Regions from separate parts of the Gottfriedia sp. S16(2024) genome, predicted to be linked through region 3. Evidence: riboswitches for the same ligand, from Rfam matches in the RefSeq annotation. Region 3 holds a riboswitch; each other region holds the start of a gene.
The links. Region 3 has a riboswitch for S-adenosylmethionine ahead of mmuP (S-methylmethionine permease). Riboswitches for the same ligand answer to the same signal wherever they lie in the genome.
Positions count from the first base shown of each region.

Region 1: another riboswitch for S-adenosylmethionine. It lies ahead of metK (methionine adenosyltransferase); the one in region 3 lies ahead of mmuP (S-methylmethionine permease).
Region 2: another riboswitch for S-adenosylmethionine. It lies ahead of AB1282_RS12350 (LLM class flavin-dependent oxidoreductase); the one in region 3 lies ahead of mmuP (S-methylmethionine permease).
Region 4: another riboswitch for S-adenosylmethionine. It lies ahead of metK (methionine adenosyltransferase); the one in region 3 lies ahead of mmuP (S-methylmethionine permease).

Region 1 is NZ_JBFLUO010000001.1:381,600-389,672, forward strand. It holds gene AB1282_RS01985 (NAD(P)-dependent alcohol dehydrogenase) at 1-442, opposite strand, end outside; gene metK (methionine adenosyltransferase) at 590-1,786, opposite strand; SAM riboswitch class I at 1,995-2,109, opposite strand; gene pckA (phosphoenolpyruvate carboxykinase (ATP)) at 2,422-4,008, shown strand; gene AB1282_RS02000 (hypothetical protein) at 4,214-4,744, shown strand; gene AB1282_RS02005 (carboxymuconolactone decarboxylase family protein) at 4,810-5,253, opposite strand; gene AB1282_RS02010 (RrF2 family transcriptional regulator) at 5,492-5,980, shown strand; gene AB1282_RS02015 (ABC transporter substrate-binding protein) at 6,158-7,150, shown strand; gene AB1282_RS02020 (ABC transporter ATP-binding protein) at 7,163-7,927, shown strand; gene AB1282_RS02025 (ABC transporter permease) at 7,920-8,073, shown strand, end outside.
Region 2 is NZ_JBFLUO010000001.1:2,629,583-2,637,655, forward strand. It holds gene AB1282_RS12320 (PadR family transcriptional regulator) at 196-519, shown strand; gene AB1282_RS12325 (DUF1048 domain-containing protein) at 522-899, shown strand; gene AB1282_RS12330 (DUF1048 domain-containing protein) at 918-1,262, shown strand; gene AB1282_RS12335 (ABC transporter ATP-binding protein) at 1,363-2,121, shown strand; gene AB1282_RS12340 (ABC transporter permease) at 2,124-2,888, shown strand; partial or broken gene AB1282_RS12345 (cupin domain-containing protein) at 3,128-3,235, opposite strand; SAM riboswitch class I at 3,432-3,538, shown strand; gene AB1282_RS12350 (LLM class flavin-dependent oxidoreductase) at 3,694-4,743, shown strand; gene AB1282_RS12355 (ATP-grasp domain-containing protein) at 4,759-5,715, shown strand; gene AB1282_RS12360 (histidine phosphatase family protein) at 5,980-6,564, shown strand; gene AB1282_RS12365 (aldo/keto reductase) at 6,613-7,602, shown strand; gene AB1282_RS12370 (hypothetical protein) at 7,940-8,073, shown strand, end outside.
Region 3 is NZ_JBFLUO010000001.1:2,505,193-2,513,265, forward strand. It holds gene aceA (isocitrate lyase) at 1-795, shown strand, start outside; gene AB1282_RS11740 (competence protein ComK) at 1,119-1,694, shown strand; SAM riboswitch class I at 1,965-2,071, shown strand; gene mmuP (S-methylmethionine permease) at 2,155-3,564, shown strand; gene mmuM (homocysteine S-methyltransferase) at 3,539-4,492, shown strand; gene AB1282_RS11755 (TVP38/TMEM64 family protein) at 5,150-5,791, shown strand; gene lepB (signal peptidase I) at 5,825-6,376, shown strand; gene addB (helicase-exonuclease AddAB subunit AddB) at 6,447-8,073, shown strand, end outside.
Region 4 is NZ_JBFLUO010000002.1:10,414-18,486, forward strand. It holds partial or broken gene AB1282_RS25600 (ABC transporter ATP-binding protein) at 1-30, opposite strand, end outside; partial or broken gene AB1282_RS25605 (ABC transporter substrate-binding protein) at 43-1,034, opposite strand; partial or broken gene AB1282_RS25610 (Rrf2 family transcriptional regulator) at 1,212-1,699, opposite strand; gene AB1282_RS25615 (carboxymuconolactone decarboxylase family protein) at 1,987-2,379, shown strand; gene AB1282_RS25620 (hypothetical protein) at 2,489-2,974, opposite strand; gene pckA (phosphoenolpyruvate carboxykinase (ATP)) at 3,180-4,766, opposite strand; SAM riboswitch class I at 5,079-5,193, shown strand; gene metK (methionine adenosyltransferase) at 5,402-6,598, shown strand; partial or broken gene AB1282_RS25635 (NAD(P)-dependent alcohol dehydrogenase) at 6,745-7,724, shown strand; gene AB1282_RS25640 (hypothetical protein) at 7,882-8,046, opposite strand.

The DNA.
Region 1 (8,073 bases), 2.1 Mb from region 3:
TCCTTAGAAAATGTAATGCTGTAATCGCCCCAACAGGTACTGCTGCAGCTTGCTCAAATGTCATATTTATTGGTTTTTTAGCTAGAACACCTTCTTCATGTAAAGAGATATATTCAGCATTAGCCCCAAAAGTAAATCCACTATACCCAAAAACTTGATCACCTGTTTTAAAATTTCTTACGTTTTTGCCAACTGTTACTATTTCTCCCGCAAGCTCACAACCTGTTATTTTATTTTTCGGCTTGGTAAGGCCAAACATTAGGCGGGAAGGCAGCCAGTACATATATGGAAAATCGGAGCTTCGAAGTTTTACACCACCTGCTGTTACAGTTGATGCATGTATTTTAATTAATACTTCTTCATTTTTTAATTTTGGTTTTTCAACTTCTGTTATTTGAAGAACTTCTGGTGGACCATATTTTGTACATATAATCGCTTTCATAGGTTCCTCCATTACAAACTTTAATTCAGTCATTTAAACCTATGAAAAATGATTTTTAAGTATACCTATATGTAATGTAATTCGTAATTCTAATTAAACAAAAAAGACTGAATATAGCATATGCCATATTCAGCCTTAATCATTTTATTATAGACCTGCTTCAGTTTTTAAAACTTCTGCTTTGTCAGTACGCTCCCAAGGAAGATCGATATCTGTACGGCCAAAGTGACCATAAGCAGCAGTTTGTTTGTAAATTGGACGACGTAGGTCAAGCATTTTAATAATTCCAGCTGGACGTAGGTCGAAGTTGTTGCGAATTACTTCAACTAATTTTTCTTCTGAAACTTTACCTGTACCAAAAGTATCAATAGCGATTGAAACTGGTTTAGCTACACCAATTGCATATGCTAATTGAACTTCAGCTTTATCAGCTAAGCCAGCAGCTACGATGTTTTTCGCAACGTAACGTGCAGCGTAAGCAGCAGAACGGTCAACTTTAGTTGCATCTTTACCAGAGAATGCGCCACCACCGTGACGAGCATATCCACCGTAAGTATCAACAATAATTTTACGACCTGTTAAACCTGCATCACCTTGAGGTCCACCGATTACGAAACGACCTGTTGGGTTGATAAAGAATTTTGTGTTTTCATCAATTAACTCAGCTGGTACAACTGGTTTGATTACAAGTTCTTTAATATCATTTTCAATTTGAGCTTGAGTAGCTTCTGGACCATGTTGTGTTGATACAACGATTGCATCAATACGAACTGGTTTGTTGTTTTCATCATACTCAACTGTTACTTGAGTTTTACCGTCTGGACGTAAGTAAGAAACTGTTTCATTTTTTCTAACTTCAGTTAAACGGCGTGCAATTTTGTGAGATAATGAAATTGGAAGTGGCATTAATTCAGGTGTTTCATTAACAGCAAAACCGAACATTAAACCTTGGTCTCCTGCACCGATTGCTTCAATTTCTTCATCTGTCATGCTACCTTCACGAGCTTCTAATGCTTGGTCTACACCTAAAGCGATATCTGCTGATTGCTCATCAATAGAAGTTAAAACTGCACATGTATCTGCATCAAATCCGTATTTTGCACGGTCATAACCGATTTCACGGATTGTTTCGCGAACGATTTTTGGGATATCTACATAAGTAGAAGTTGTAATTTCACCTGCAACAAGTACTAAACCTGTTGTAACTGAAGTTTCCGCTGCTACACGAGCATTCGGATCATTTGCTAAAATTGCATCAAGAATTGAATCTGAGATTTGGTCACAGATTTTATCTGGATGTCCTTCTGTAACTGATTCTGAAGTAAATAAACGACGTTGTGACATTGAGTCCCCTCCTAAATTGAATTGACGGATCTCTTTTTTCTCAACATAAGAATAAAAAGTTTGTTCCTATTCCTATGTTTCCCATTTAAGATAAAGATAACTCAGTGTAAATTACGAAATTGCCACTGTATTTAAGTTTTGAGCAAAAAAAAAGCCTTCCTCTTATCAAATATTACCTGAGGAAAGGGTTCTTGGTATTTGCCTTTCGCTCTTATCGTCCAAGACATAAAAAATAGTCTTGCATCAGGTTCAGCACCTTTCACTAAAAGTGAGGTTGCTGGGCTTCGTAGGGCCTGTATCCCTCCACCTACTCGGGATAAGAGAGTATCCGTATGAAAAGTATCATATTAAAATTTCACTTTCTTGTCAACAATTTTCATCATAACTTAGACATAATTCTACAATAACTTTATCCCTACATTCATTTCTATTTAATGGGAAATTACTAATTATTATACTTACATTTAAATAACTTACTTCATTTAATAAGTAAATTTTGCTCAAATTTATTTTTTAATCAAATTCATAACACATTTTGCCAACTAATAGTATACACTATTAAAATAAATGTGTTATACTATTTATCGAGATACCTACATGGCAGACAAATTATATTTAAAGGATGGTATTAGTATATGAAGACAGTTGATGTAAACTTTGAATTAAACGAATTACTTACTAGTAATCAAATGTATAACCAACTAAGCGTTTCTGAGTTAGTTGAAAAAGTCCTAACAAGACAAGAAGGAATTTTAACGTCAACGGGAGCAGTTAGCGTTTCAACAGGCAAATATACTGGACGTTCACCTAAAGATAAATTTATTGTACAAGAGGCATCTGTTGAAAATTTAATCGATTGGGGTTCAGTAAATCAACCAATCTCTGCTGACGTATTCGAAAAATTATATAGCAAAGTACTTAACTACTTAAAAGATCGTAACGAATTATTCTTATTTAAAGGATTTGCTGGTGCAGATACTGAGTATCGTTTACCTATCCAAGTAATTAACGAATTTGCATGGCACAACTTATTTGCTCATCAATTATTTATTCGCCCAACTGAGCAAGAACTTACAACACATGAAGCAGAGTTTACAATTGTTTCTGCTCCGACATTTAAAGCAGACCCTGTAGTTGATGGAACAAATTCAGAGGCATTTGTTATTGTATCATTTGAAAAGAAAATAATCTTAATTGGTGGTACGGAATATGCTGGAGAAATGAAAAAATCTATTTTCTCAATCATGAATTTCCTATTACCACAAAATAATGTTTTACCAATGCACTGTTCTGCTAACGTTGGTAGCGAAGGCGATGTAGCATTATTCTTTGGACTTTCAGGAACTGGTAAAACTACATTATCTGCAGATGCAGACCGTAAACTAATCGGTGATGACGAGCACGGCTGGTCAGATAATGGTGTATTCAATATTGAAGGCGGTTGCTACGCTAAATGTATCAATTTAACATTTGAAAAAGAGCCACAAATTTTCTCTGCAATTAAATTTGGTACAGTTTTAGAAAATGTAGTTGTTAAACCTGATAGCCGTTTAGCTGACTATGATGATACAACTTTAACAGAAAATACTCGTGCTGCATACCCAATGCAAGCAATTCAAAATATCATTGAGCCAAGCGTTGCTGGACATCCACATGCAATTATCTTTTTAACTGCTGATGCATTTGGAGTATTACCTCCAATCAGTAAATTAACAAAAGAGCAAGCTATGTACCACTTCTTAAGTGGATTTACTAGTAAATTAGCAGGTACTGAGCGTGGTGTTACTTCTCCACAAGTAACATTCTCAACATGTTTCGGATCACCATTCTTACCGCTTCCAGCTGTAGAATATGCAAAAATGCTTGGTGAAAAAATTGAAAAGCATAATGTAAATGTATTCTTAGTAAACACTGGTTGGACTGGTGGAGAATACGGTGTTGGTAAACGTATGAATCTATCTTACACAAGAGCAATGGTTCACGCTGCACTTGAAGGTGATTTAAACAACATTGAAACTACTCAAGATGAGTTTTTCGGTTTAGCAATTCCAACTCATGTACCTGGTGTACCTGATAGCGTATTAGTCCCTTCAACAACTTGGGAAGATAAATCAGCTTATGATCAAAAAGCTCTTGAATTAGTAACTAAATTCAAAGAAAACTTCAAAAAGTTTGAAGGCTTTGATGCTCAATTGGCTGAACTTGGTGGACCTTTAAAATAATCTAATAAAGTAAAATGTAAAGGCTGTCCAATAAGTCGGGATTTATGACTTATTGGTAGCCTCTTTTTATTTTCAGTATTAAAAAACAACCTCACTCATTAAAAGGAAATTATTAACATTTAAAGAATAAGATTAAAGTAACATTAAATAAACTGAACATGGATAATAATCACTATTTATTTATCGAATTAAATGGAGGATTAAAATGAGATCCATAAAGATATTAACTCTGATTTTTTCATTTACTGCAATTTTATTAACTTCCTTGTTTTTATTTAATACTGGTACCTCGTCTAAAAATTTAGATAAGCATGTTTCACTATCTTCTAAAGAAATTGAGCCAAAAATTGAATCATTATCCAAAAGATATTATGAGATCAAAGATTCTGTGGATAATCAATTACTTTATGGAGTTGAATATTATTTGGTCTTATCAGTACCAGAACGTTATAAAAACGATATAGAAAATGCTCAAATAGAAATCCTACTACCTAAAAAAGTCCAAACAATATTTGGAGTCAATATTGAAGAAATCAATCATAATCAAAGATACAAAATCAATAATGGAAGAGCCGTTTTTAATCTCTCTAGTTCTATTGCTACTTCAAATATAACAATAGATCAAAAAAATTATATTAAAAATCATCATGATCTTTACACTATAAAAATTTTTTCTAATGAAAATAAATTAATAAAAAGCATTGTTATAAAAGTAAAAAATTTTAATAAGAATTGAAAAGTTACATATAAAAAATGAGCCAATCTTCGGCTCATTTTTATTTTTTAAGTTTTATTAGGATATTATTTTTCAACTGGTCTATTCCCCATTGAAATAGAGATACGATTCCAACTGTTAATTTGATTGATTGTGAATACAAGATTTACGTATTCTTTTTCGCTAAAGTGTTTACTTACACGATTATATAGATCAGCAGATATACCTTTATTCGAAATTAGTGTAATATGCTCAGTTAACTCCAAAGCTGCTTTTTCAGCATCTGTGTAAAAATCACAATCTCTCCATGCACTAACACAGTATAAACGTTGTTCAGTTTCTCCTATTTCCCTCGCTTCAGAGGAATGCATGTCAAGGCAAAATGCACAACCATTTATTTGTGAAGCACGAATTTTAATCAGTTCACGAAGTTTATGATCTATACCCGTTGTTTTAATATACTTTTCCATTTCCATCATTATTTTAAGTGCTTCTGGTGCTAATTTTGAATAATTAATTTGTTTTTCCATTTTAATTCCCCCTAAAAAAGTTAATTCTAAAAATAATTGAACTAAATGTAGTTTTTGGAAATACTTAAATTAGCGACAAAGTTAATCTACGATTCACATTATCTATATTAAAACGTTTATTTCATTATGTCAAACACCTTTTACGTTTGAATTGTTCTTAAAAGTAAATGTTTGACAAAGAAATAAAACATTTCTAAGATTAATTAAAAATAATCTCATTTATGAAGAAGGTGTTTTCATGCAATATAGCGTTGGAGTTGAGTATGCACTTCATTGCCTTGTTTATTTAATTGACACTCCTGAAGATTCTCCAATTGGAATAAAGGAACTATCCTTCTTTCAAGGTGTTTCAGATACATATCTTTCAAAGATTTTTAGTAAGCTGTCTAAAGCTGGTATTGTAAGTTCCGTTCCCGGAGTTAAGGGTGGCTTCAAACTTGCCAAGTCACCAGAAGAAATTTCTTTTTGGGATGTAATTGAAGCAATTGAAGGTCCTAAACCAATCTTTCAATGTAAAAATATTAAAGATAACGGATATCTTTATAGAGAAAAAGGTTGTACTCCAAGTGCCACCTGCACGATTAATTTAGTCATGCTCTCTGCCGAAGAAAAAATGCATGATTATTTACGTAATAAAACACTTTCATGGTTAAACAAAGAATTAGAAAGTGTTTTACCTAACGAAATACGGGAAGATACTCGAAATTTTTTTTCAAAGAGTAAATAAAAAACCTCTCTAATTTCCTAAAAAAGGAAGTAAGAGAGGTTTTTCTTTGTTCAACCACCTAAAGACTTACACATAAGTAACCGAGCTATTTTAGTAGAGTCAGTACTCCGCATTCACCCATTTTCTCCTATTGCATAGGCTAATTGTATATTTTCGATTAGGAGGGATTAAATGAAAATCAAATGGCTCGTTATTTTGTTTTTATTAGTTGCTTCTATTTTAGGTGCATGTTCGAAAGATAAACCTAAAGATGGTACTACAAAGGTGAGAGTTGCAGAAGTGACACACTCATTATTCTATGCACCTCAATATGTGGCTATTAGTGAAGGAATCTTCAAAAAGCATGGATTGGATGTTGAGATCACAACTACTGCTGGTGGAGATAAAACTATGACTGCTGTATTGTCAAACGGTGCAGATATAGGATTAGTTGGGCCTGAAACAACAATATATGTATACGCTCAAGGTGCAAATGACCCAGTGAAAAGCTTTGCCCAATTGACTCAAACTGATGGCACATTTCTAGTAGCTAGAAATCAAACGGTACCATTTAATTGGGATCAACTAAGAGGCAAAACATTTTTAGGTCAAAGAAAAGGTGGAATGCCACAAATGGTTGGCGAATATGTCCTAAGTAAACATGGGATCGATCCACATAAAGATTTGAACCTTATTCAGAATATTGACTTCGCAAATATCGCGAATGCATATGCTTCAGGTACTGGAGAATATGTTCAATTATTTGAACCTACCGCAAGTATTATGGAAAAAGAAGGAAGAGGTAAAATCGTTGCTTCATTCGGCTTGGAATCTGGAAAAGTACCTTACACTGCTTTTATAGCAAAAGAAAGTTATTTGAAGAAAAATGCGAAAACAGCTCAACAATTTACAGATGCAATATATGAAGCTGAACAATGGGTTGATACTCACTCTGCAGAAGAGATTGCAAAAAGTGTAGCACCATTCTTTAAAGATACTCCTTTAGACATTTCAATAAAAGTTATAGATCGCTATAAGTCTCAAAATTCTTATTCAACAAATCCAATATTAGAAAAAGATGAGTGGAATAATCTTCAAAAGATTATGAAGAACTCTGGTGTATTACCAAAAGAAGTTCCACACTCAGTTTTAGTAGATACAAAATTTGCCGAAAAATCTACGGAGAAGTAGTAGGTTAACAAAATGAGTTATCTAACAGTTAATGATATTTCTCATGTATTTTTATCGAAGGAAAAGGCAATTAAAATATTGGATGGCTTAACGTTTGAAGTTGAAAAAGGTGAATTTGTATCTGTATTAGGTCCAAGTGGCTGCGGAAAAAGCACACTTTTATCGATCATTTCTTCATTGCTTACCCCATATGACGGTTCAGTAAAGTTTAAAGGTAAGCCTTATGATATAAAATCGGGAGAAATTGGTTACATGCTTCAGCATGACTATTTATTCCCTTGGAAAACAATTAAAGAAAATATCTTTCTAGGTCTTCAGATTCTAGATAAGGATACCGAAGAAAATAAAAATCGAACGCTAGAATTGTTAAATGAAGTTGGATTAAAGGATTATGAAAATGCATACCCAAGAGAACTATCCGGTGGGATGAGACAACGTGTTGCATTAGTAAGAACTCTTTCTACAAGTCCATCAATTGTATTATTAGATGAACCATTTTCCGCTCTAGATTATCAAAATAAAGTAAAGCTTGAAGAGTTAGTTTTCAACTTATTTAAGAAGTTAAATACTACTGCTATCTTAGTAACACACGATATTGAAGAAGCAGTAGCCATGTGTGATCGGGTTATTACGCTAACAAATGCTCCTACTAAAATATCAAAAATTTTCAATTTACCAGAAGAATTACGTATTCGCTCCCCTTTTGAAACACGACACCAATCACTCTTTTCTTCTTATGTTTCTGCGATTTGGAAGGAGTTGGAGAAACGTGGCTAAAGTAAATGACGAACTAAAATCCTATCACGCCAGTATCGTCAAAAAAAATCGCCGTAAAAAGCTACTCATATTTTTCTTCCAACTATTAATTATTATTGTCTTTTTTATAGCTTGGGAGCTTTTAAGTCATCGAAGAATAATTGATC
Region 2 (8,073 bases), 120 kb from region 3:
ACGCTAGATAGCTGAAAAGAGTTCATGTAAAAATTATCATTTGAAATCCTTGATCCATTGGCTATTTTAGATATTTTTTTATCCGGTACTAAGTGAGACTGAATATCTGTATTACTAATTAGCTTGAAAAACGGTTTTATCTATTCAATATAGACCGAAAACTAATTTAACCAACGAATAGAGGAGGTGTAAGCAATGGAAAATTTAACAGAAATGCTCAAAGGTTCATTAGAAGGTTGTGTACTGGAAATCATTAGTCGAGGTGATACTTACGGCTATGAAATTACGCGTCTCCTTAATGATCTAGGTTTTACAGAGGTTGTCGAAGGTACGGTCTACACAATTTTGATAAGGCTCGAAAAGAAAGAATTAGTAAATATTGAGAAAAAACGTTCTGAAATGGGTCCACCTCGAAAGTTTTATTCATTAACCGAAGCTGGACTTGAGGAATTACAGCAATTTTGGAAAAAATGGGACTTTGTTTCATCAAAAATAAATATCCTAAAAGGGGAGAAGTAATTATGAAGAAATTTATAGAGCTAATCATTGGCGATTTAGAAAGCAAGAAAGAATATAAAGCATTTATGAAAAAAGTCAATTCTCTACCGAGCGATTACGCTTTTGTGTTTAAAAAGATTCAAAAATACATGTGGAATTTCGGTTATGGATTTGGTGAAGAAATCATCAATTTGTATGAACTGTTTGAAGCAAGTTCAGCAGAAGGCAAGCATGTACTAGATGTTACCGGTGAAGACGTGGCGGCATTTGCTGACGAATTAATGGCTCTTTCAAAATTAGATGGAGAATCAGCGAGTATATTTGGAGGGCAAGTAGATTTGAAAAAAGACATTGAGAGTAGAGTTGAGCAGCAAGTAAAAATTTGGACGAATAAAAAATAAATTAGGGGGCTAAAAATCATGATAAATTTTATCAAAAAGATACTTGATGACAAAAAAGAATACAAAGAAATGATGGCGCGTGTGGAAGCTTTGCCTGAAAACTACTCAGAAGCATACAAAACAATCTGTAACTATATGTGGAGTTTCGCCTCTGGAAGTGGCATGGATATGCTGAGAATCCAATATGATCTCATTGATTTGTTTGAAGATGGTGCGGCAGATGGCAAAGACGTATTGGAATTGACAGGTGAAGACTTGACAGCATTCGCTAATGGGCTTACCGATCAAGCGAAAAGATGGGATGATAAGTTACGCAATAATTTGAACAAAAGCGTTCTAGATCGTGTGGGTAAGAAAAAATAAGCGCTAGATTAATTGTCATTCAATATAGAAAAAACAGTTGCAGGCGCTACTACGCTGTTGAGAACGCGCCTTCAACTTCATATATGGGAGGGAAATAATTATGAATAGTACAGCAATTTCAGTGAAAGGACTGAAAAAATCCTTCAAAGAAATTGAGGTTCTCAAGGGTGTAGATTTTGAAGTGGAAAAAGGCAGTGTTTTCGCTTTACTTGGGTCAAATGGTGCCGGTAAAACAACTATTATAAAAATTTTGACTACACTATCGCAAGCAGATCAGGGTGAAATTGAAGTTTGTAATGCCAACCTTCAAACAAACCCACAACAAGTACGTGAGAAAATCAGCCTAACCGGACAAAACGTTGCAGTAGATGATATTTTGACAGGGCGCGAAAACCTCGAGCTAGTAGCAAAACTTCGCCATTTGCCTAATCGGAAAGAAGCAGTAGAAGAAAGTCTACGTCGCTTTGATTTAGTCGAAGCTGGTAATCGTGCTCTTGCTACTTATTCAGGCGGTATGAAACGACGCTTGGATTTAGCAATGACAGTACTTGGGTCACCTGAACTTGTTTTTCTTGATGAGCCTTCAGTTGGACTTGATCCTGAAGCACGTTTAGCTTTGTGGGAAGTGATTCGTGATATGGCGAAAGCTGGTATTACCGTTTTTCTCACTACTCAATATTTAGAAGAAGCCGAACAACTAGCAGACCGTATTGCGATTTTACATGAAGGAAAGATTCTCGTTCAAGGAACATTGGATGAATTAAAAGCAATTCTTCCACCTAAAAAAGTGGAATACGTAGAAAAGCAACCGAACCTTGAGGAAATTTTCCTCGCTGTTACCGGAAAGAAAGGAGAATAGTAATGAGTGGAAACCATTTTTTCAGCGATACAATTACAATGAGCAGTCGGGTGATGAAGCATTCACTAAGAAGTATTGACACAATTATCACAACAATTCTCATGCCGATTATGCTAATGCTTGCTTTTGTCTATATTTTCGGTAGTGCCATGACAATGGATAAAGTAGATTATGTGAATTTTATCGTTCCAGGTGTGTTGCTTATGTGTATTGGAATGGGGATTTCATATACAGCAGTTCGAGTGAACACAGACATGACTAGAGGTATCTTTGATCGATTTCATTCCATGCCAATCGCTAAATCATCGATATTGGGAGGGCATGTCATCTCAACTTTAATATTAAACATTTTATCAGTTGCTGCCGTGATTCTCATTTCTTTTATCATGGGATTCCGTCCTCACGCTAATTTCGTGGAATGGCTATTAGCAGCTGGTATGATCCTGCTTACCGTATTTTCTTTCACTTGGATAGCAGTAGCATGCGGGCTAATGTCAAAATCGTATGAAGGTGCGAGCGTGTTCTCTTATCTACTAATGGGCTTAATGTTTGTAAGTTCTGCCTTTGTCCCAACAAATAATATGGGTAACAAGCTTCGTGCTTTTGCAGAAAATCAGCCAATGACCCCAATCGCCGAAAGTGTGCGTTCCCTTTTAGCTGGTCAGCCGGATTATGGTACGATTGTAACAGCAGTGTTATGGTTAGTGGGAATTGGGATATTGTTTTATATGATTTCGATGAAGGTATATAAAAAACGAATGAAATAAAAATGGCGTAGTACAGGTTGGGGGATTATTTCAGTCTGTACTTTTTTCTTGGTTTATATTTTCAAAGATATTAAATAAAAAAAGAGAAACCTAAGTTTCTCTTTCGAAAAGGTAAATTTTGGTAAAAAAGTAAATGCTTAATATAATATATTAAAATTGATGAAAATGTATTTAGATTATCGACTATTTTTTAAAATCCCTCTGTAATAAAGATTATTTTTTGCGCTAGTTTTTAAAGTTTAATTAGTCAAAGTTTCATATTCTTCATCTGAAACAGGGGCCAACCACTCTGGTGTACCTGAAGTTATTGCAATGTGTTCAAACCAACTATCCTTTGTAGCACCATGCCTAAAGGGAACTGGAACGATGTATTAAATACTTCGTAATATTGTTAATTCCTTTTTAAAATAAATAATTATAAAATTTTATTTTTTCTAACAAATACAACAATGAAAGCGCTATCTTTGTAAAAATATTTAAATCCCTTTATTGACAATCTGTTTACTAGGATTTATGATTCAGTTAATGAAATTACATAACACAAACTTATCGAGAGTGACCGAGGGATCAGGCCCTATGACGTCCGGCAACCTCCTTATTAAGAAAAGGTGCCACTTCCTGCAGAATGAAATCATTCTGATAGATAAGTCGAAAACAATTGTTTTTGATGCCTCTTTCTGAATGAAAGAGGCTTTTTTTTATTTATTTACGTTGGAGGTTAAACATAACTGAATTATATTAAATATAAACCCAACTTAACCAATGCGAAAACTAGACAATTTTAATGATAAAGGAGAGAATAGAAATGAAATATGGTTTTTGGTTACCGATTTTTGGAGGATGGTTACGTAATGTGGATGACGAAAGAATGCCACCAACATTTGAATATGCTAAAGAGGTCATTCAATCGGCTGAAAAATGGGGATACTCGACTACTTTAATAGCTGAATTATATTTAAACGACATTAAAGGGCCGGAGCATGATTCACTTGAAGCTTGGTCAACAGCAGCGGCACTTGCTGCAGTGACGGAAAAAATCGAAATTATGACTGCGATTCGTCCAGGTTTTCATAATCCTGCAGTAACAGCAAAAATGGCTGCTAATATTGATCAAATCAGTAACGGCCGTTTTACGCTAAACGTCGTTTCTGCATGGTGGGCAGAAGAAGCTCGTCAATATGGCGGTATTTTTACAGAACATGATGAGCGTTATGCTCGGACAGAGGAGTTTATTGATGTTCTTAAAGGCTTATGGACAGAAGAAACGTTCAATTATTCAGGTAAATATTACGACTTAAAGGATACAAAGCTTGCTCCAAAACCAGTTCAAAGACCAAATCCGATTCTATATGCAGGCGGAGAAAGTGAAAAAGGAAAGCAAACGATTGTAGAAAAGTGCGACGCATATGTGATGCACGGTGGAACAGTTGAAGAAATTAATCAGAAAGTAACAGATATGAAGGTGCGTCGTGAACAAACAGGAAATGAACCATTAAGTTCTTTCGGTATGGCCGCTTATATTATTTGTAGAGATACAGAAGAAGAGGCTTTGGCTGAGCTAGAAAATATTACGACTGTGAAAGATTCAAGCGGGTATGCAGGCTTTAAAGACTTCACTACAAAATCACAATTAGAACAACAAATCCAATTACAAGATTACTCAGTTTCAAATCGTGGTCTTAGACCGAATCTAGTAGGAACACCAGAGCAAATTGCAGACCGAATTTTACAATTTGAAGAAGCTGGCCTAGACTTATTATTATTACAATTTTCACCTCAACTTGAGGAAATGGAACGCTTTTCAAAACAAGTTATGCCATTAGTAGAACAAAAACGTAGTTTAGTAAAGAACTAGAAAGGGGATTTAAAGATGAGCAAAGTATACGTAATTCATGAAAATAGTGAGTGGACTGTGCATTTAACAAAAAGATTAGAGGAGCTTGGAGTTCCTTATGAGGAATGGCATTTAGACGAAGGTACGGTAGATTTATCAACTGCACCACCAGAAGGGATCTTTTATAGCCGAATGAGTGCTTCCTCTCATACACGTGATCATCGTTTTGCAGCCGAATTTACTGGTCAAGTATTAGCTTGGCTTGAAGCTCATGGTCGTACGGTGTTGAATGGAACGAATGCCTTGAAGCTAGAAGTTAGTAAGGTTTTACAATATTTAGAGCTAAACAAGTATGGTGTGAAGACTCCTAAAACGATCGCAGCAGTTGGAAAACAAAACATTATTAAGGCAGCTAATATCTTTGCTGGACAGTCATTTATTACGAAACATAATCGTGCTGGTAAAGGATTAGGGGTTCAACTATTCCATAGTATCGAAGCTTTAAAGGCTTATGTGGAAGGATCGACTTTTGAAGAACCCGTTGATGGAATTACACTGATTCAGGAATACATCCAATCACCTGAGAGCTACATCACTCGTTGTGAATTTGTAGGAGGAAACTTTGTTTATGCAGTTAAAGTTGATACTTCGGAAGGTTTTGAACTTTGCCCAGCTGATGCGTGCCAAATTGGTGATTTATTCTGCCCAGTAGGAGAAGAAGTAGAAGAGAAACCTAAGTTCCAAATCATTGAAGGCTTCGAGGACGAAATTATTGATAAATATAAAGAGGTTCTAGCTAAAAATAATGTCCAAGTTGCAGGAATCGAATTTATCAGAAATGCTGAAGGTACAATTTTTACTTATGATATCAATACAAACACCAACTATAACTCAGATGCAGAAGAAAAAGCTGGAAAATTCGGAATGCTCGAATTAGCTTCATTTTTAAAGAAGACTTTGGAAGAAAAATACACTACAGCAGCAAAGTCTTAAGAAAATCTATTTAGAATAACGGTAAAAAGCTCAGACCTACACGTAACAAAGGTTTGGGCTTTTTTGTGTTCAGTTTGTTAAATTTTTTCTTGAACTAAGAGTAATAGGCAATTATTTGAGAGGAATATGCTAACGATTAAAATTAATATATTGATAATATAAGATTGTAAGTTGTTATTAAGTTTTGAGGATATAAAAGGTCAAATGAATTCGAACCACCTGATTTTTAAAATGTACTTTTAAGACTCAAAAAGGGGGATACAAATGAAAAAGACTTTTTATTTAATGAGACATGGGCAAACATTATTTAATAAAAGAAGGAAAATTCAAGGTTGGTGTGACTCACCACTAACAGAATTAGGAATTAAACAGGCAGAGGCTGCTGCAAAGTATTTTAAAGAACAAAATATTATTTTCGATCATGCCTATTGTTCTACATCAGAAAGAGCGAGTGATACGTTAGAAATCGTGACAGAATTACCGTATACAAGATTAAAAGGATTAAAAGAATGGAATTTTGGAACGTTTGAAGGTGAAAGTGAAGATTTAAATCCACCACTACCTTATGGTGACTTTTTTGTTAAGTTTGGCGGAGAAGACCAAAAAGAATTGCAACAACGAATTGCTACTACATGTCAAAAAATAATGGATGAAGATAATGAAGTGGTATTAGCTGTTTCACACGGAGCAGCATTGAGAAATTTTATGAGGTACTGGGAACACAAAAGCTCTATCACACAACAAAATCGAATTGGAAATTGTTGCATTTTGAAGTTTGAATATGAGAAGAGGGAATTTAAATTAGTTGAGATTATCAATCATAATTTTAGTGATGTAGTCCAAGTATAGTTTTATAAGATTAATAGATTACATATTTTTGAAAGTGAGGAAATTAAAATGGAATATACAAAGCTTGGGAATACAGGATTAGAAATATCTAGACTTTGCCTTGGCTGTATGGGATTTGGAGATGCAAAACGTTGGATCCATCCATGGGTAATCGATGAGGAGAGCAGCCGTACAATTATTAAAAAAGCACTAGACCTAGGTATCAACTTTTTTGATACGGCGAATGTCTATTCAGATGGTACTAGTGAAGAATTTGTTGGTAGAGCTTTAAAAGATTATGCCAATCGAGATGAAATAGTACTAGCTACGAAGGTTTATTTCCCTATGCACAAAGGTCCGAACGGTTCCGGACTTTCCCGAAAGCATATTATGAGTGAAATTGATAAAAGTCTTAAGCGCCTTGGAACAGATTATGTGGATTTATATCAAATCCATCGTTGGGATTATAACACACCAATCGAAGAAACAATGGAGGCACTTCATGATTTAGTGAAGGCTGGTAAGGTAAGATATATCGGTGCTTCTGCTATGTATGCTTGGCAGTTTTTGAAGGCTTTACATGTTGCAGAGAAAAATGGATGGACCAAATTTGTCTCAATGCAAAATCATCTCAACCTCATATACCGTGAAGAGGAAAGGGAGATGCTGCCTCTTTGTAAGGAAGAAAAAATCGGCGTAATTCCATATAGCCCACTTGCATCAGGAAGATTGACACGTGATTGGTCAAATACGACGCTAAGATCTGAAACGGATGAAACTCAAAAATCTAAATATGGTGCAACTGAAAATACAGACAGACTTGTTGTGGAGCGAGTTGCAGAGATTGCTGAAAAACATGGAGTAACAAAATCAAACATTGCTCTTGCTTGGTTACTGCAGAAAGAACCAGTTAGTGCGCCTATTATTGGAGCTACTAAAACATCTCATCTTGAAGATTCAGTGGGGGCTTTGTCAGTTAAATTGTCGACTGAAGAAGTTGCGTATTTGGAAGAGCCTTATGTTCCACATCCGGTAGTTGGTGCTTTAGGCGCTAATTAATGTCAATTTTAGTATAATGTGTTGATCCCCTACTTTCCTTAAGTGTGAAAAGGGGGTTTTTTTGGTACTTTCCACTATCAAAAGCTCTAGATTATAAAGTATGACTTAGTATATATATCGTGCATATTGCTTTTCTAAGACTTACTTGTAGTACAATTCATAAATCAACTGTTCAAACTGTACCGTTTCCAACCTTTTAATTGGAAAATGCTTTTGTAAGAGCGCTACACTAAAAAACGATTGAAGTAGGAAATCATCACATGTTTTTTTGTATCATGGTGATATATGTTGCAATATGCCGAAAAATCCTTCATATTTGTTAAAAAGGAGGTCCGTTATGCGAAGTGATATACAACCGAATGAACGAGCTTTTTCTTCCAAGGAAGTCGCAGAAGAACTGGGTATTGCAGCACCTACTGTTCGAAAGTATGGCCAAATCTTAGAGCGAAATGGATATGAGTTCTTGAAAGA
Region 3 (8,073 bases):
ATGAAAAGTATGATTGAAGCAGGAGCGGCAGGTGTACATTTTGAAGATCAATTGTCTTCGGAGAAAAAATGTGGTCATTTAGGTGGGAAAGTATTATTACCAACACAAACGGCGGTTCGTAACTTAATCTCTGCTCGTTTAGCAGCGGATGTAATGGGAGTTCCTACCCTTATTGTTGCACGAACTGATGCAGATGCAGCAGATTTAATTACAAGTGATATTGATCCAGTCGACCAACAATTTATTACAGGTGAAAGAACACCTGAAGGCTTTTATCGTACGAAAGCGGGGTTAGATCAAGCAATTGCTCGTGGTCTTGCTTATGCACCGTATGCAGACTTAGTTTGGTGTGAGACGTCAGAGCCAAACTTAGAAGATGCAAAACGTTTTGCAGATGCTATACATGCAAAATTCCCAGGTAAATTACTAGCTTATAACTGCTCACCTTCATTTAACTGGAAGAAGAAACTTGATGACGAAACAATTGAAACATTCCAACAACAAATTGCAGCAATGGGCTATAAATTCCAATTCGTTACCCTTGCTGGTTTCCATGCATTAAACTTTGGTATGTTTGAATTAGCTAGAAACTACAAAGATCGAGGAATGGGAGCATATTCAGAACTTCAACAAGCTGAATTTGCAAGCGAACAATATGGCTATACTGCGACAAGACACCAACGCGAAGTTGGAACAGGATATTTTGATCAAGTAGCTCAAATTATTACTGGAGGAACTTCTTCAACAACAGCTCTTAAAGGTTCTACTGAAGAACAACAATTTTCATCTAATTAACTAGTAAAAAACCACTTTTTTTAAATGTGAAAAAGGTGGTTTTTCTATTGGGTTTTATCCTAAAATTTAGTAAACAATGACACTTTTGTTAAAGTATTTAAAAAATGATATTACAAATAAAGATTTATGATATTATTTCTCTAACATCAATGTTGCTACTATACTTCATGTTAAAATTTTTTATCTGAACTTGTTAAACTTAATTGTTGGCCTTTAATTTAATTATTTAATTATTTAATTATTTAATTAAGGAAGAGGGAGAGTCAATTAAAGCCAATAAGATTTAACATTTCATAATACTAATAACAGAAGGAGTTGTAAGGATGAATCATGTGAAAGGACAAGTTAAAGTATTAAATGAGTACGAGATTAATAAGTCGACAATGGCAATCATTCCAGAATTTACGGTCGACTTAGTTGTGATTTCAAAGGTATATGAAACAGATGATAGTTTTTATGTTTTAATGAAACCGATTGAAATTATTGAAAGAAGCTGTGCTTATTTCGGGAGTAGTTACCGGGGTAGGCGTGAAGGAACTAAACAAATGATTTCCATCACCCATAAACCACCAATAGCGATCAGCTCAATGAATCAAATTTTCTTTTTCCCCACTTCATCTTCTTTAAAAGTAGAATGCTCTTGGATCTCCTACAATCATGTTGCTAATTTCAGAGGCGGTAAATACAATCGATCAGTGGTTGAATTTTTTAACGGCGTTGAACTTCCATTAGAAATATCTCGTGGATCATTTGAAAACCAACTATACCGAACTGCACATCTAAGAGCTATTTATGAAGACCGACTCAACCCTGAAAATACCCAACAAAAATCTTACAAATTAATCCCAGATAACGAAATTACATCATATATAAAAGGAATATCCATACACGAAAAATAAAAATGAAAGATTAAAAATTTAACTACTTTAACATATAGTAAAGTAGTTTTTTTATGGGAATTATTTGGAAATTATATTTATGAAAATTAGTCCTTTTAATTCTTAATTAGTAGGATCTATTAAAGTAGATTGTTGAAATCTTATTCAATATAATGGCAGTTTAGTTGCATAAGAAATGATAAAATAGTAAGTCAATAATTAATAATTTTTTAAAAAAACAGAATTATATTGACAATTATCGAATGGATTGATATGGTTATAAAAAAATATTTCTTATCCAGAGAGGTGGAGGGACTGGCCCTTTGAAGCCTCAGCAACAGGTCTGCTTAAGTAGACACTGTGCTAATTCCAGCGGGTGTTAACCTGATAGATGAGAGCTTTCGTTTTTATTTGTCAGTAGCGCACTCTTTTTTAGAGTGCGTTTTTGTTTTTTCTGGATAGTAACTAAAGGAGAGTAGAAATGGGGAACAAAAATGGGCAAGAATTTCAAAGGAACATGCAAGCACGTCATTTAGTCATGCTATCACTTGGTGGGGTGATTGGAACTGGCTTATTCTTAAGCTCGGGCTACACTATTCAACAAGCTGGCCCGTTTGGAACAATACTATCCTATCTGATTGGTGCGCTAGTGGTTTATCTAGTTATGCTATGTTTAGGAGAGCTTTCCGTACATATGCCTGAAACGGGCTCATTTCACAGTTATGCAGTTAAATACATTGGACCGGGTACAGGGTATACAGTAGCCTGGTTGTATTGGTTAACTTGGACTGTTGCTTTAGGTTCTGAATTTACAGCCGCAGGATTACTTATGAAGCGATGGTTTCCATCGATTAATGTTTGGATATGGAGTGCTATTTTTGCCATTTTGATCTTTGTATTAAATGTCATGACTGTTAAATTTTTCGCCGAATCCGAATTTTGGTTTTCATCGATAAAGGTTATAGCTATTGTGATTTTTATTGTTTTAGGAGCAGCGACAATGCTAGGGTTTCTTCCGATGAGTCATTCAAAAGCAGCGCCATTATTTTCTAATTTTACAAGTGGAGGTTTATTTCCTCATGGTGCTACGGGAATTATAATGACCATGCTTGCGGTTAATTTTGCTTTTTCAGGAACAGAATTAATAGGCATTGCAGCTGGAGAAACCGCGAACCCGGAAAAAATGATACCGAAGGCCATTCGAACTACTCTGTGGAGATTGATCATCTTTTTTGTAGGAACGATTTTTGTTTTATCTGCGTTATTGCCTATTTCCGATGCTGGTGTATTAGAGAGCCCTTTTGTTGCAGTTCTAGAACGAATTGGGGTGCCATATTCAGCTGACGTAATGAATTTCGTTATCTTAACAGCTATTTTATCTGCGGCAAACTCAGGCCTTTATGCCTCTTCTAGAATGCTTTGGTCGCTTGCTAATAAGAATACGATATCTCCGGTTTTTGGAAAAATGACGAAGCAAGGTGTTCCAATCAACGCCGTCATTTTCAGCATGGTGGGTGGAGCTTTGGCTTTGCTCTCAAGTATTGTGGCACCAGATACTGTCTATATCGTACTTGTTTCCATTTCCGGTCTAGCAGTAGTTGTAGTTTGGATGAGTATTAGTGCTTCCCAGTTCCTATTTCGCAGACAATTTTTGAAAGAAGGAAATTCTGAAAAGGACTTGATTTATCGCACACCACTGTATCCATTAGTACCAATTGCTTCTTTTATCCTTTGTCTGGCATCGTGTATTGGAATTGCATTCGATCCAACACAGAGAATTGCCTTATATTGCGGCATACCGTTTATTTTGTTTTGCTATGGAAGTTATTATCTAACAAAAAATTTAAAAAAGAGGGGCGTAGATTATGTCGAACAAAGTCAATCCAATTGATGCTATTTTATCCCAACATTCCATTATGCTTCTTGACGGAGCATTAGCTACAGAATTGGAGGCGCATGGATGTAATTTGGACGATCCCCTTTGGTCGGCACGTGTGTTACTAGAAAATCCGGAACTTATTTATCAGGTTCATTCGGACTATTTTCGTGCTGGTGCGGACTGTGCCATAACAGCAAGCTATCAAGCTACTATTAGTGGTTTTTCCGCGCGTGGAATACAAGAACAGGAAGCTTTGGAATTAATTAAGAAAACGGTGTTACTTGCAAGAAGGGCAAGAGATGATTTTTGGAAGGAAAATAAGCAAACGAATAGGCCTAAACCATTGGTTGTTGCATCGGTTGGGCCGTACGGGGCTTACCTTGCAGATGGTTCAGAGTATGTAGGCAACTATGGTGTGACAGATAAAACATTAGCAGACTTTCACCGTTCGAGAATGTCAGCGTTAATTGAAGCAGGTGCAGATCTATTGGCATTTGAAACGATTCCTTCTTTGCAAGAAGCAAGAGTATTAGATACATTATTACGTGAGTTTCCAGAAACATTTGCGTGGCTTTCCTTTTCGTTAAAAAATGAGAAAGAGATTAGTGAAGGTATAAAACTCGTAGAGTGTGCACGAGTTTTTGAGAAAAGTGAACAAATTGTAGCGATAGGCATCAATTGTGCGCCAGTAACCGTTGTGACTGGTGCAATACAAGAGTTGAGGGCAAACACCAAAAAACCGATTATTGTTTATCCAAATTCTGGTGAAACTTATAATCCAGAAACAAAAACATGGCATGGTCATGAACAATGTAACGTGTTGGATATTCAATCTGAAGAATGGTACCAAGCAGGTGCACGTTTAATAGGTGGATGCTGCAGAACGACACCTTATCACATTGAGGAGATATCGAACAAGTGGCGTTCTTCCGAGTATTGAACCAATTGAAGGTGAAGGGGATATTCGTAATTAAAGTTAACGAATAAGTTCATTTAGTTATTCAAAAAATAGTTCATATTTCTGAAAGTTATTCAACTAACGTGTTCTTTATTTGTACAACGTGATCGACGATTTTGTCGATCTTTTTTCAAGATTTTAATCTAACAGAGCCAATAAGAAAAACAATATAAATTAACATGAAATTTGATTTCATCTATATTAAACTTTGGTGTTTCTGGAATGAAGATTTAAATACTTCTTATGTATAGAGTTATTTTGATTTATTGATTTTAAATGTAGTATTTTATTCCTGTTTTTAAATTCTTTTTACTTTATTTGCTCCGTAATCGTGGCTTTATTTGAATTTTTTTTAAAACTTTTACTAAATCTTTTAAGAAATTACTTATTTAATTGACAACTACTTTTCCATTTAGTGAAGTAGTTTTTTTATTTATTCAAAGAATAGTTTATTAGAATTACATTAAGCATCATTAGGAACAAATTAGTAAAAAAATAATTATAAGATGAACAGTCAAATTATTACAAAAAATACTAGTTAGAATCATTTATTATTATTGAATAAATAGTTATATGTGATAATGTTAACAGTAAGGATATCTATTTAGAAATACGGCTTAAGGAGAGATTCATATTTAAATGAACGTTTTTGACTTAAAGGCTTTTTTTACAGAAGAACATTTTTTACATCTCATTCAACAGTACAAAGACTATGGTCCATTAGTTGGAATATCAATCCCTTTTATTGAAGCAATTTGTCCAATTTTACCTTTAGTCATTTTTGTATTTGCTAATGCTGCAGCATTTGGGCCTTTATTAGGTTTTTTATATTCATGGATTGGTTCTTGCTTAGGTTCCATTTTACTATTCTATGTTGTTAGAAAATTTGGTCAGAAACGATTTTTTTCATTTGTAAGTAAGCATAAGAAAGTAGAATCTTCAATAGGGTGGATTGAAAAAAGGGGATTTGGCCCTATTTTTATTATGTTTGCATTTCCGTTTTCACCATCTTTTTTAATAAATATTGTAGCTGGTCTGTCACGTATTAAAATATCACAATTTCTAATCGCATTAGTACTTGGAAAGTTTACTATGATTGCCATGATTAGTTATTTAGGGAAAGATTTAACTTCAGTGTTTCAAAACCCGATTAAAGCAGTGTACATAGGAATTTTTATATTCGTATTATGGATTGTTGGGAAAGTGATTGAGAAACGTATGGACATCAAAGAAAAAACACCAGAGAAAAAGAGAGCGCCTCAATCATCTGATGAGCAATAAAGCATTATTACTCAAAAGGGAGAGAGCAACTTTATGCTAAGAAAAGAAGTATTTGACTGGGGAAAAGCGATCATTATTGGGATCGCAATTGCTTTTATTGTAAGAACGTTCTTATTTTCTACATATGTAGTTGATGGGGAATCTATGATGCCAACATTAAAGGATGGAAACTTACTAGTTATAAATAAATTTGGATATGAGATTGGTGATATTAACAGATTTGACGTAATTGTATTTCATGCAAATAAGAAAGAAGATTATGTTAAGCGTGTGATTGGTTTACCTGGAGATTCAATTGAATATAAAGATGATCAGCTTTATGTTAACGATAAAAAATGGAATGAACCATATTTAAATGATTACAAGAGTTCTTTAAAAGGAACAGCTTTTACACCTGATTTTAATTTAAACGAAGTTACAGGTAAAACGAAAGTTCCACCAGGTTATGTTTTTGTTGAAGGGGACAATCGACCAAAAAGTTATGACAGTCGTTTGTTTGGATTTGTAAAAATTGATAAAATTGTAGGGAAGGTCGACCTACTTTATTGGCCAATTTCAAGTTTGAATACGAATTTTAACAAATAAGCTCCTTATGGGGGCTTTTCTTATTAATTACACATTTATTATTCTAATACTTTAAGGAGGGAGCTAGTTAATGTCGTTTCAATTTATATTAGGACGTGCAGGAAGTGGAAAAACGCATCATATTTTAAATGAAATTACAAATAGATTAAAAAATGAAACAAAAAATATCATCTTTATTGTACCTGATCAAATGACCTTTCAGATGGAATATGAATTAGTTAGAAGGCAGGAAAAGAAGGCGATTATTAATTCCCAAGTTTTTAGTTTTACTCGATTAGCTTGGAAGGTTTTACAAGAAACAGGTGGAATAAGTCGGATTCATATTGGTGAAATTGGAATTTCTATGATTCTTCGAAAGATTATTGAAGAAAAGAAAGAAGAATTGAAAGTATTTCATCACGTTGCTGATCGACAAGGATTTTATAAGGAACTAACAGGTCTTATTGCTGAGTTTAAAGGTTTTCAAGTTTCTTCAGATGAATTATCTTCTGTTATTTTACAAATGGAGCAAAATTCATCAAAGGATCATATCTTTATTCAACAAAAGATAAATGATATTCAAATAGTGTTTGATGCTTTTAATACATATATGAAAGATAAATACCTTGATTCGGAAGACTATTTAAATTTGTTGATTCAAGAATTACCTAAAAGTGACTATATAAAAGACAGTATTATTTATATTGATGGATATTATGACTTAGCACCTCAAGAGCGAAATGTAGTTGAGGAGCTAATGAGATATTGTAGTGAGGTAAATTTCTCTCTAACAATTGACCGACCATATGATGATTTTTTACCACATGAATTGAATTTATTTTATAAACCAGCGCTTCTATATCAACAAATTAAAGAGATAGCTTTAAATACAAAGCAAACAATAGAGGAACCGGTTATTTGTCATCATAACTTTAGAAATCAATCGAATGATTTGAAGTATTTCGAAACAAATTTTGATAACAGGCCAGTTAAGCCTTCGTTTGAATCAGATGGAATTAAGATTATGTCGGCATCTAATCGTCGGGCTGAAGTAAATGGGATTGCGAAAGATATTATTCATAAGGTACGTGAACAAGGATACCGATATCGTGATATAGCAATTTTCTTAAGAAATGGAGATTCATATTCACATTTGATATCAACTATTTTTCATGCGTATGAAATACCAATTTTCATAGAAGAAAAGCGTTCAATGCTAACGCATCCATTATTTACGTTTTTACAAGCTACTTTCGATATCATTCAAAAAAATTGGAGATATGAATCAGTTTTCAATGCATATAAAACAGAATTAGTTTATCCATTTGAAAGTAATCGTGATCAGAATCGTGAACAGCTTGAGTTATTTGAGAATTATTGCATAGCGTATGGTAAGCAAGGAAAAAGGTGGACGATTGAAGAACCATGGAAGTACCGAAAGTATCGCTCAACTGAAGGTATTGATAGAGGGATAACAAACGAAGAGCTAGAATTTGAGGCATTAATCAATTCAGTAAGAGATTTATTAGTAAAGCCAATTCTTACATTTCAAAGCAATCTAAAGCAAGCAAAAAATGCGAGAGAAATGTGTGTAGCATTGTATGAATTTGTTGAATCACTGGATATTTCAAGGAAGCTCCAACGTTTAAAGGATGATGCTGAAAATCGATCTAATTTAATTGAAAGCAAAGATCACGAGCAAGTTTGGAAAGGGTTTA
Region 4 (8,073 bases), on a different contig from region 3:
AGAAATATCATTAACTGTTAGATAACTCATTTTGTTAACCTACTACTTCTCCGTAGATTTTTCGGCAAATTTTGTATCTACTAAAACTGAGTGTGGAACTTCTTTTGGTAATACACCAGAGTTCTTCATAATCTTTTGAAGATTATTCCACTCATCTTTTTCTAATATTGGATTTGTTGAATAAGAATTTTGAGACTTATAGCGATCTATAACTTTTATTGAAATGTCTAAAGGAGTATCTTTAAAGAATGGTGCTACACTTTTGCAATCTCTTCTGCAGAGTGAGTATCAACCCATTGTTCAGCTTCATATATTGCATCTGTAAATTGTTGAGCTGTTTTCGCATTTTTCTTCAAATAACTTTCTTTTGCTATAAAAGCAGTGTAAGGTACTTTTCCAGATTCCAAGCCGAATGAAGCAACGATTTTACCTCTTCCTTCTTTTTCCATAATACTTGCGGTAGGTTCAAATAATTGAACATATTCTCCAGTACCTGAAGCATATGCATTCGCGATATTTGCGAAGTCAATATTCTGAATAAGGTTCAAATCTTTATGTGGATCGATCCCATGTTTACTTAGGACATATTCGCCAACCATTTGTGGCATTCCACCTTTTCTTTGACCTAAAAATGTTTTGCCTCTTAGTTGATCCCAATTAAATGGTACCGTTTGATTTCTAGCTACTAGAAATGTGCCATCAGTTTGAGTCAATTGGGCAAAGCTTTTCACTGGGTCATTTGCACCTTGAGCGTATACATATATTGTTGTTTCAGGCCCAACTAATCCTATATCTGCACCGTTTGACAATACAGCAGTCATAGTTTTATCTCCACCAGCAGTAGTTGTGATCTCAACATCCAATCCATGCTTTTTGAAGATTCCTTCACTAATAGCCACATATTGAGGTGCATAGAATAATGAGTGTGTCACTTCTGCAACTCTCACCTTTGTAGTACCATCTTTAGGTTTATCTTTCGAACATGCACCTAAAATAGAAGCAACTAATAAAAACAAAATAACGAGCCATTTGATTTTCATTTAATCCCTCCTAATCGAAAATATACAATTAGCCTATGCAATAGGAGAAAATGGGTGAATGCGGAGTACTGACTCTACTAAAATAGCTCGGTTACTTATGTGTAAGTCTTTAGGTGGTTGAACAAAGAAAAACCTCTCTTACTTCCTTTTTTAGGAAATTAGAGAGGTTTTTTATTTACTCTTTGAAAAAAAATTTCGAGTATCTTCCCGTATTTCGTTAGGTAAAACACTTTCTAATTCTTTGTTTAACCATGAAAGTGTTTTATTACGTAAATAATCATGCATTTTTTCTTCGGCAGAGAGCATGACTAAATTAATCGTGCAGGTGGCACTTGGAGTACAACCTTTTTCTCTATAAAGATATCCGTTATCTTTAATATTTTTACATTGAAAGATTGGTTTAGGACCTTCAATTGCTTCAATTACATCCCAAAAAGAAATTTCTTCTGGTGACTTGGCAAGTTTGAAGCCACCCTTAACTCCGGAACGGAACTTACAATACCAGCTTTAGACAGCTTACTAAAAATCTTTGAAAGATATGTATCTGAAACACCTTGAAAGAAGGATAGTTCCTTTATTCCAATTGGAGAATCTTCAGGAGTGTCAATTAAATAAACAAGGCAATGAAGTGCATACTCAACTCCAACGCTATATTGCATGAAAACACCTTCTTCATAAATGAGATTATTTTTAATTAATCTTAGAAATGTTTTATTTCTTTGTCAAACATTTACTTTTAAGAACAATTCAAACGTAAAAGGTGTTTGACATAATGAAATAAACGTTTTAATATAGATAATGTGAATCGTAGATTAACTTTGTCGCTAATTTAAGTATTTCCAAAAACTACATTTAGTTCAATTATTTTTAGAATTAACTTTTTTAGGGGAATTAAAATGGAAAAACAAATTAATTATTCAAAATTAGCACAGAAGCACTTAAAATAATGATGGAAATGGAAAAGTATATTAAAACAACGGGTATAGATCATAAACTTCGTGAACTGATTAAAATTCGTGCTTCACAAATAAATGGTTGTGCATTTTGCCTTGACATGCATTCCTCTGAAGCGAGGGAAATAGGAGAAACTGAACAACGTTTATACTGTGTTAGTGCATGGAGAGATTGTGATTTTTACACAGATGCTGAAAAAGCAGCTTTGGAGTTAACTGAGCATATTACACTAATTTCGAATAAAGGTATATCTGCTGATCTATATAATCGTGTAAGTAAACACTTTAGCGAAAAAGAATACGTAAATCTTGTATTCACAATCAATCAAATTAACAGTTGGAATCGTATCTCTATTTCAATGGGGAATAGACCAGTTGAAAAATAATATCCTAATAAAACTTAAAAAATAAAAATGAGCCGAAGATTGGCTCATTTTTTATATGTAACTTTTCAATTCTTATTAAAATTTTTTACTTTTATAACAATGCTTTTTATTAATTTATTTTCATTAGAAAAAATTTTATAGTGTAAAGATCATGATGATTTTTAATATAATTTTTTTGATCTATTGTTATATTTGAAGTAGCAATAGAACTAGAGAGATTAAAAACGGCTCTTCCATTATTGATTTTGTATCTTTGATTATGATTGATTTCTTCAATATTGACTCCAAATATTGTTTGGACTTTTTTAGGTAGTAGGATTTCTATTTGAGCATTTTCTATATCGTTTTTATAACGTTCTGGTACTGATAAGACCAAATAATATTCAACTCCATAAAGTAATTGATTATCCACAGAATCTTTGATCTCATAATATCTTTTGGATAATGATTCAATTTTTGGCTCAATTTCTTTAGAAGATAGTGAAACATGCTTATCTAAATTTTTAGACGAGGTACCAGTATTAAATAAAAACAAGGAAGTTAATAAAATTGCAGTAAATGAAAAAATCAGAGTTAATATCTTTATGGATCTCATTTTAATCCTCCATTTAATTCGATAAATAAATAGTGATTATTATCCATGTTCAGTTTATTTAATGTTACTTTAATCTTATTCTTTAAATGTTAATAATTTCCTTTTAATGAGTGAGGTTGTTTTTTAATACTGAAAATAAAAAGAGGCTACCAATAAGTCATAAATCCCGACTTATTGGACAGCCTTTACATTTTACTTTATTAGATTATTTTAAAGGTCCACCAAGTTCAGCCAATTGAGCATCAAAGCCTTCAAACTTTTTGAAGTTTTCTTTGAATTTAGTTACTAATTCAAGAGCTTTTTGATCATAAGCTGATTTATCTTCCCAAGTTGTTGAAGGGACTAATACGCTATCAGGTACACCAGGTACATGAGTTGGAATTGCTAAACCGAAAAACTCATCTTGAGTAGTTTCAATGTTGTTTAAATCACCTTCAAGTGCAGCGTGAACCATTGCTCTTGTGTAAGATAGATTCATACGTTTACCAACACCGTATTCTCCACCAGTCCAACCAGTGTTTACTAAGAATACATTTACATTATGCTTTTCAATTTTTTCACCAAGCATTTTTGCATATTCTACAGCTGGAAGCGGTAAGAATGGTGATCCGAAACATGTTGAGAATGTTACTTGTGGAGAAGTAACACCACGCTCAGTACCTGCTAATTTACTAGTAAATCCACTTAAGAAGTGGTACATAGCTTGCTCTTTTGTTAATTTACTGATTGGAGGTAATACTCCAAATGCATCAGCAGTTAAAAAGATAATTGCATGTGGATGTCCAGCAACGCTTGGCTCAATGATATTTTGAATTGCTTGCATTGGGTATGCAGCACGAGTATTTTCTGTTAAAGTTGTATCATCATAGTCAGCTAAACGGCTATCAGGTTTAACAACTACATTTTCTAAAACTGTACCAAATTTAATTGCAGAGAAAATTTGTGGCTCTTTTTCAAATGTTAAATTGATACATTTAGCGTAGCAACCGCCTTCAATATTGAATACACCATTATCTGACCAGCCGTGCTCGTCATCACCGATTAGTTTACGGTCTGCATCTGCAGATAATGTAGTTTTACCAGTTCCTGAAAGTCCAAAGAATAATGCTACATCGCCTTCGCTACCAACGTTAGCAGAACAGTGCATTGGTAAAACATTATTTTGTGGTAATAGGAAATTCATGATTGAGAAAATAGATTTTTTCATTTCTCCAGCATATTCCGTACCACCAATTAAGATTATTTTCTTTTCAAATGATACAATAACAAATGCCTCTGAATTTGTTCCATCAACTACAGGGTCTGCTTTAAATGTCGGAGCAGAAACAATTGTAAACTCTGCTTCATGTGTTGTAAGTTCTTGCTCAGTTGGGCGAATAAATAATTGATGAGCAAATAAGTTGTGCCATGCAAATTCGTTAATTACTTGGATAGGTAAACGATACTCAGTATCTGCACCAGCAAATCCTTTAAATAAGAATAATTCGTTACGATCTTTTAAGTAGTTAAGTACTTTGCTATATAATTTTTCGAATACGTCAGCAGAGATTGGTTGATTTACTGAACCCCAATCGATTAAATTTTCAACAGATGCCTCTTGTACAATAAATTTATCTTTAGGTGAACGTCCAGTATATTTGCCTGTTGAAACGCTAACTGCTCCCGTTGACGTTAAAATTCCTTCTTGTCTTGTTAGGACTTTTTCAACTAACTCAGAAACGCTTAGTTGGTTATACATTTGATTACTAGTAAGTAATTCGTTTAATTCAAAGTTTACATCAACTGTCTTCATATACTAATACCATCCTTTAAATATAATTTGTCTGCCATGTAGGTATCTCGATAAATAGTATAACACATTTATTTTAATAGTGTATACTATTAGTTGGCAAAATGTGTTATGAATTTGATTAAAAAATAAATTTGAGCAAAATTTACTTATTAAATGAAGTAAGTTATTTAAATGTAAGTATAATAATTAGTAATTTCCCATTAAATAGAAATGAATGTAGGGATAAAGTTATTGTAGAATTATGTCTAAGTTATGATGAAAATTGTTGACAAGAAAGTGAAATTTTAATATGATACTTTTCATACGGATACTCTCTTATCCCGAGTAGGTGGAGGGATACAGGCCCTACGAAGCCCAGCAACCTCACTTTTAGTGAAAGGTGCTGAACCTGATGCAAGACTATTTTTTATGTCTTGGACGATAAGAGCGAAAGGCAAATACCAAGAACCCTTTCCTCAGGTAATATTTGATAAGAGGAAGGCTTTTTTTTTGCTCAAAACTTAAATACAGTGGCAATTTCGTAATTTACACTGAGTTATCTTTATCTTAAATGGGAAACATAGGAATAGGAACAAACTTTTTATTCTTATGTTGAGAAAAAAGAGATCCGTCAATTCAATTTAGGAGGGGACTCAATGTCACAACGTCGTTTATTTACTTCAGAATCAGTTACAGAAGGACATCCAGATAAAATCTGTGACCAAATCTCAGATTCAATTCTTGATGCAATTTTAGCAAATGATCCGAATGCTCGTGTAGCAGCGGAAACTTCAGTTACAACAGGTTTAGTACTTGTTGCAGGTGAAATTACAACTTCTACTTATGTAGATATCCCAAAAATCGTTCGCGAAACAATCCGTGAAATCGGTTATGACCGTGCAAAATACGGATTTGATGCAGATACATGTGCAGTTTTAACTTCTATTGATGAGCAATCAGCAGATATCGCTTTAGGTGTAGACCAAGCATTAGAAGCTCGTGAAGGTAGCATGACAGATGAAGAAATTGAAGCAATCGGTGCAGGAGACCAAGGTTTAATGTTCGGTTTTGCTGTTAATGAAACACCTGAATTAATGCCACTTCCAATTTCATTATCTCACAAAATTGCACGCCGTTTAACTGAAGTTAGAAAAAATGAAACAGTTTCTTACTTACGTCCAGACGGTAAAACTCAAGTAACAGTTGAGTATGATGAAAACAACAAACCAGTTCGTATTGATGCAATCGTTGTATCAACACAACATGGTCCAGAAGCTACTCAAGCTCAAATTGAAAATGATATTAAAGAACTTGTAATCAAACCAGTTGTACCAGCTGAGTTAATTGATGAAAACACAAAATTCTTTATCAACCCAACAGGTCGTTTCGTAATCGGTGGACCTCAAGGTGATGCAGGTTTAACAGGTCGTAAAATTATTGTTGATACTTACGGTGGATATGCTCGTCACGGTGGTGGCGCATTCTCTGGTAAAGATGCAACTAAAGTTGACCGTTCTGCTGCTTACGCTGCACGTTACGTTGCGAAAAACATCGTAGCTGCTGGCTTAGCTGATAAAGCTGAAGTTCAATTAGCATATGCAATTGGTGTAGCTAAACCAGTTTCAATCGCTATTGATACTTTTGGTACAGGTAAAGTTTCAGAAGAAAAATTAGTTGAAGTAATTCGCAACAACTTCGACCTACGTCCAGCTGGAATTATTAAAATGCTTGACCTACGTCGTCCAATTTACAAACAAACTGCTGCTTATGGTCACTTTGGCCGTACAGATATCGATCTTCCTTGGGAGCGTACTGACAAAGCAGAAGTTTTAAAAACTGAAGCAGGTCTATAATAAAATGATTAAGGCTGAATATGGCATATGCTATATTCAGTCTTTTTTGTTTAATTAGAATTACGAATTACATTACATATAGGTATACTTAAAAATCATTTTTCATAGGTTAAATGACTGAATTAAAGTTTGTAATGGAGGAACCTATGAAAGCGATTATATGTACAAAATATGGTCCACCAGAAGTTCTTCAAATAACAGAAGTTGAAAAACCAAAATTAAAAATGAAGAAGTATTAATTAAAATACATGCATCAACTGTAACAGCAGGTGGTGTAAAACTTCGAAGCTCCGATTTTCCATATATGTACTGGCTGCCTTCCCGCCTAATGTTTGGCCTTACCAAGCCGAAAAATAAAATAACAGGTTGTGAGCTTGCGGGAGAAATAGTAACAGTTGGCAAAAACGTAAGAAATTTTAAAACAGGTGATCAAGTTTTTGGGTATAGTGGATTTACTTTTGGGGCTAATGCTGAATATATCTCTTTACATGAAGAAGGTGTTCTAGCTAAAAAACCAATAAATATGACATTTGAGCAAGCTGCAGCAGTACCTGTTGGGGCGATTACAGCATTACATTTTCTAAGGAAAAGTATTATTCAAAATGGACAAAAAGTACTTATTTATGGTGCTTCAGGAAGTGTTGGAACCTATGCAATTCAGCTAGCTAAATATTTTGGTACAGAAGTTACTGCTTTATGTAGTACATCAAATTTAGAATTGGTGAGATCTTTAGGAGCAAATGAAGTTATAGATTATACAAATGAAGATTTTGCTAAGAGTAAGAAAACTTACGACATTATCTTTGATACGGTAGGGAAGAGCTCCTTTTCAAATTGTAAAAGATTGCTTAACAAAGATGGCGTCTATTTATTAAGTGCAGTATGGAAGCTTTCGGTTTATTTTCAAGCGATTTGGAGTAATTTATTTGATAACAAAAAGGCAATACTTGGTGTAGCAAATATGAACAATGAAGATTTAAACTATATAAAAGCACTGATTGAAGCGGATAAGTTAAAAGCTGTTATTGATCGACAATACCCACTTGATCAAATTGTGGAAGCCCATCGTTATGTTGAAAAAGGGCATAAGAAGGGGAATGTCGTTATTAACATTCGAGGGATATGAGACTGTTGACAAACTCTAGCTTTCTTCGTTAAAATCGCCTGCTTGTACCATGTTCACTACAATTTTAGGTAACACTTACGCTTCGAAAGACAAGTACAACTTTTTAACTTTATCTACACAAAGAAATCCCTCAAAATGACCTTTTGAGGGATTTCTTTTATAAGTTTTCATTTTGCTGTCTAATTTCTTCTCCAGCTAATATTATATTAGTCGTTTCAATTTTACGGTGCTCATCCACAGAATGCCCTGGATCGAGATTATTAAGGTCTGCTTGTATTTTCATTTGCTCTTCATTTATGAGTGGTTTATCTTTTTTGCTCAATTATATTACCTCCAATATAAATAGTAG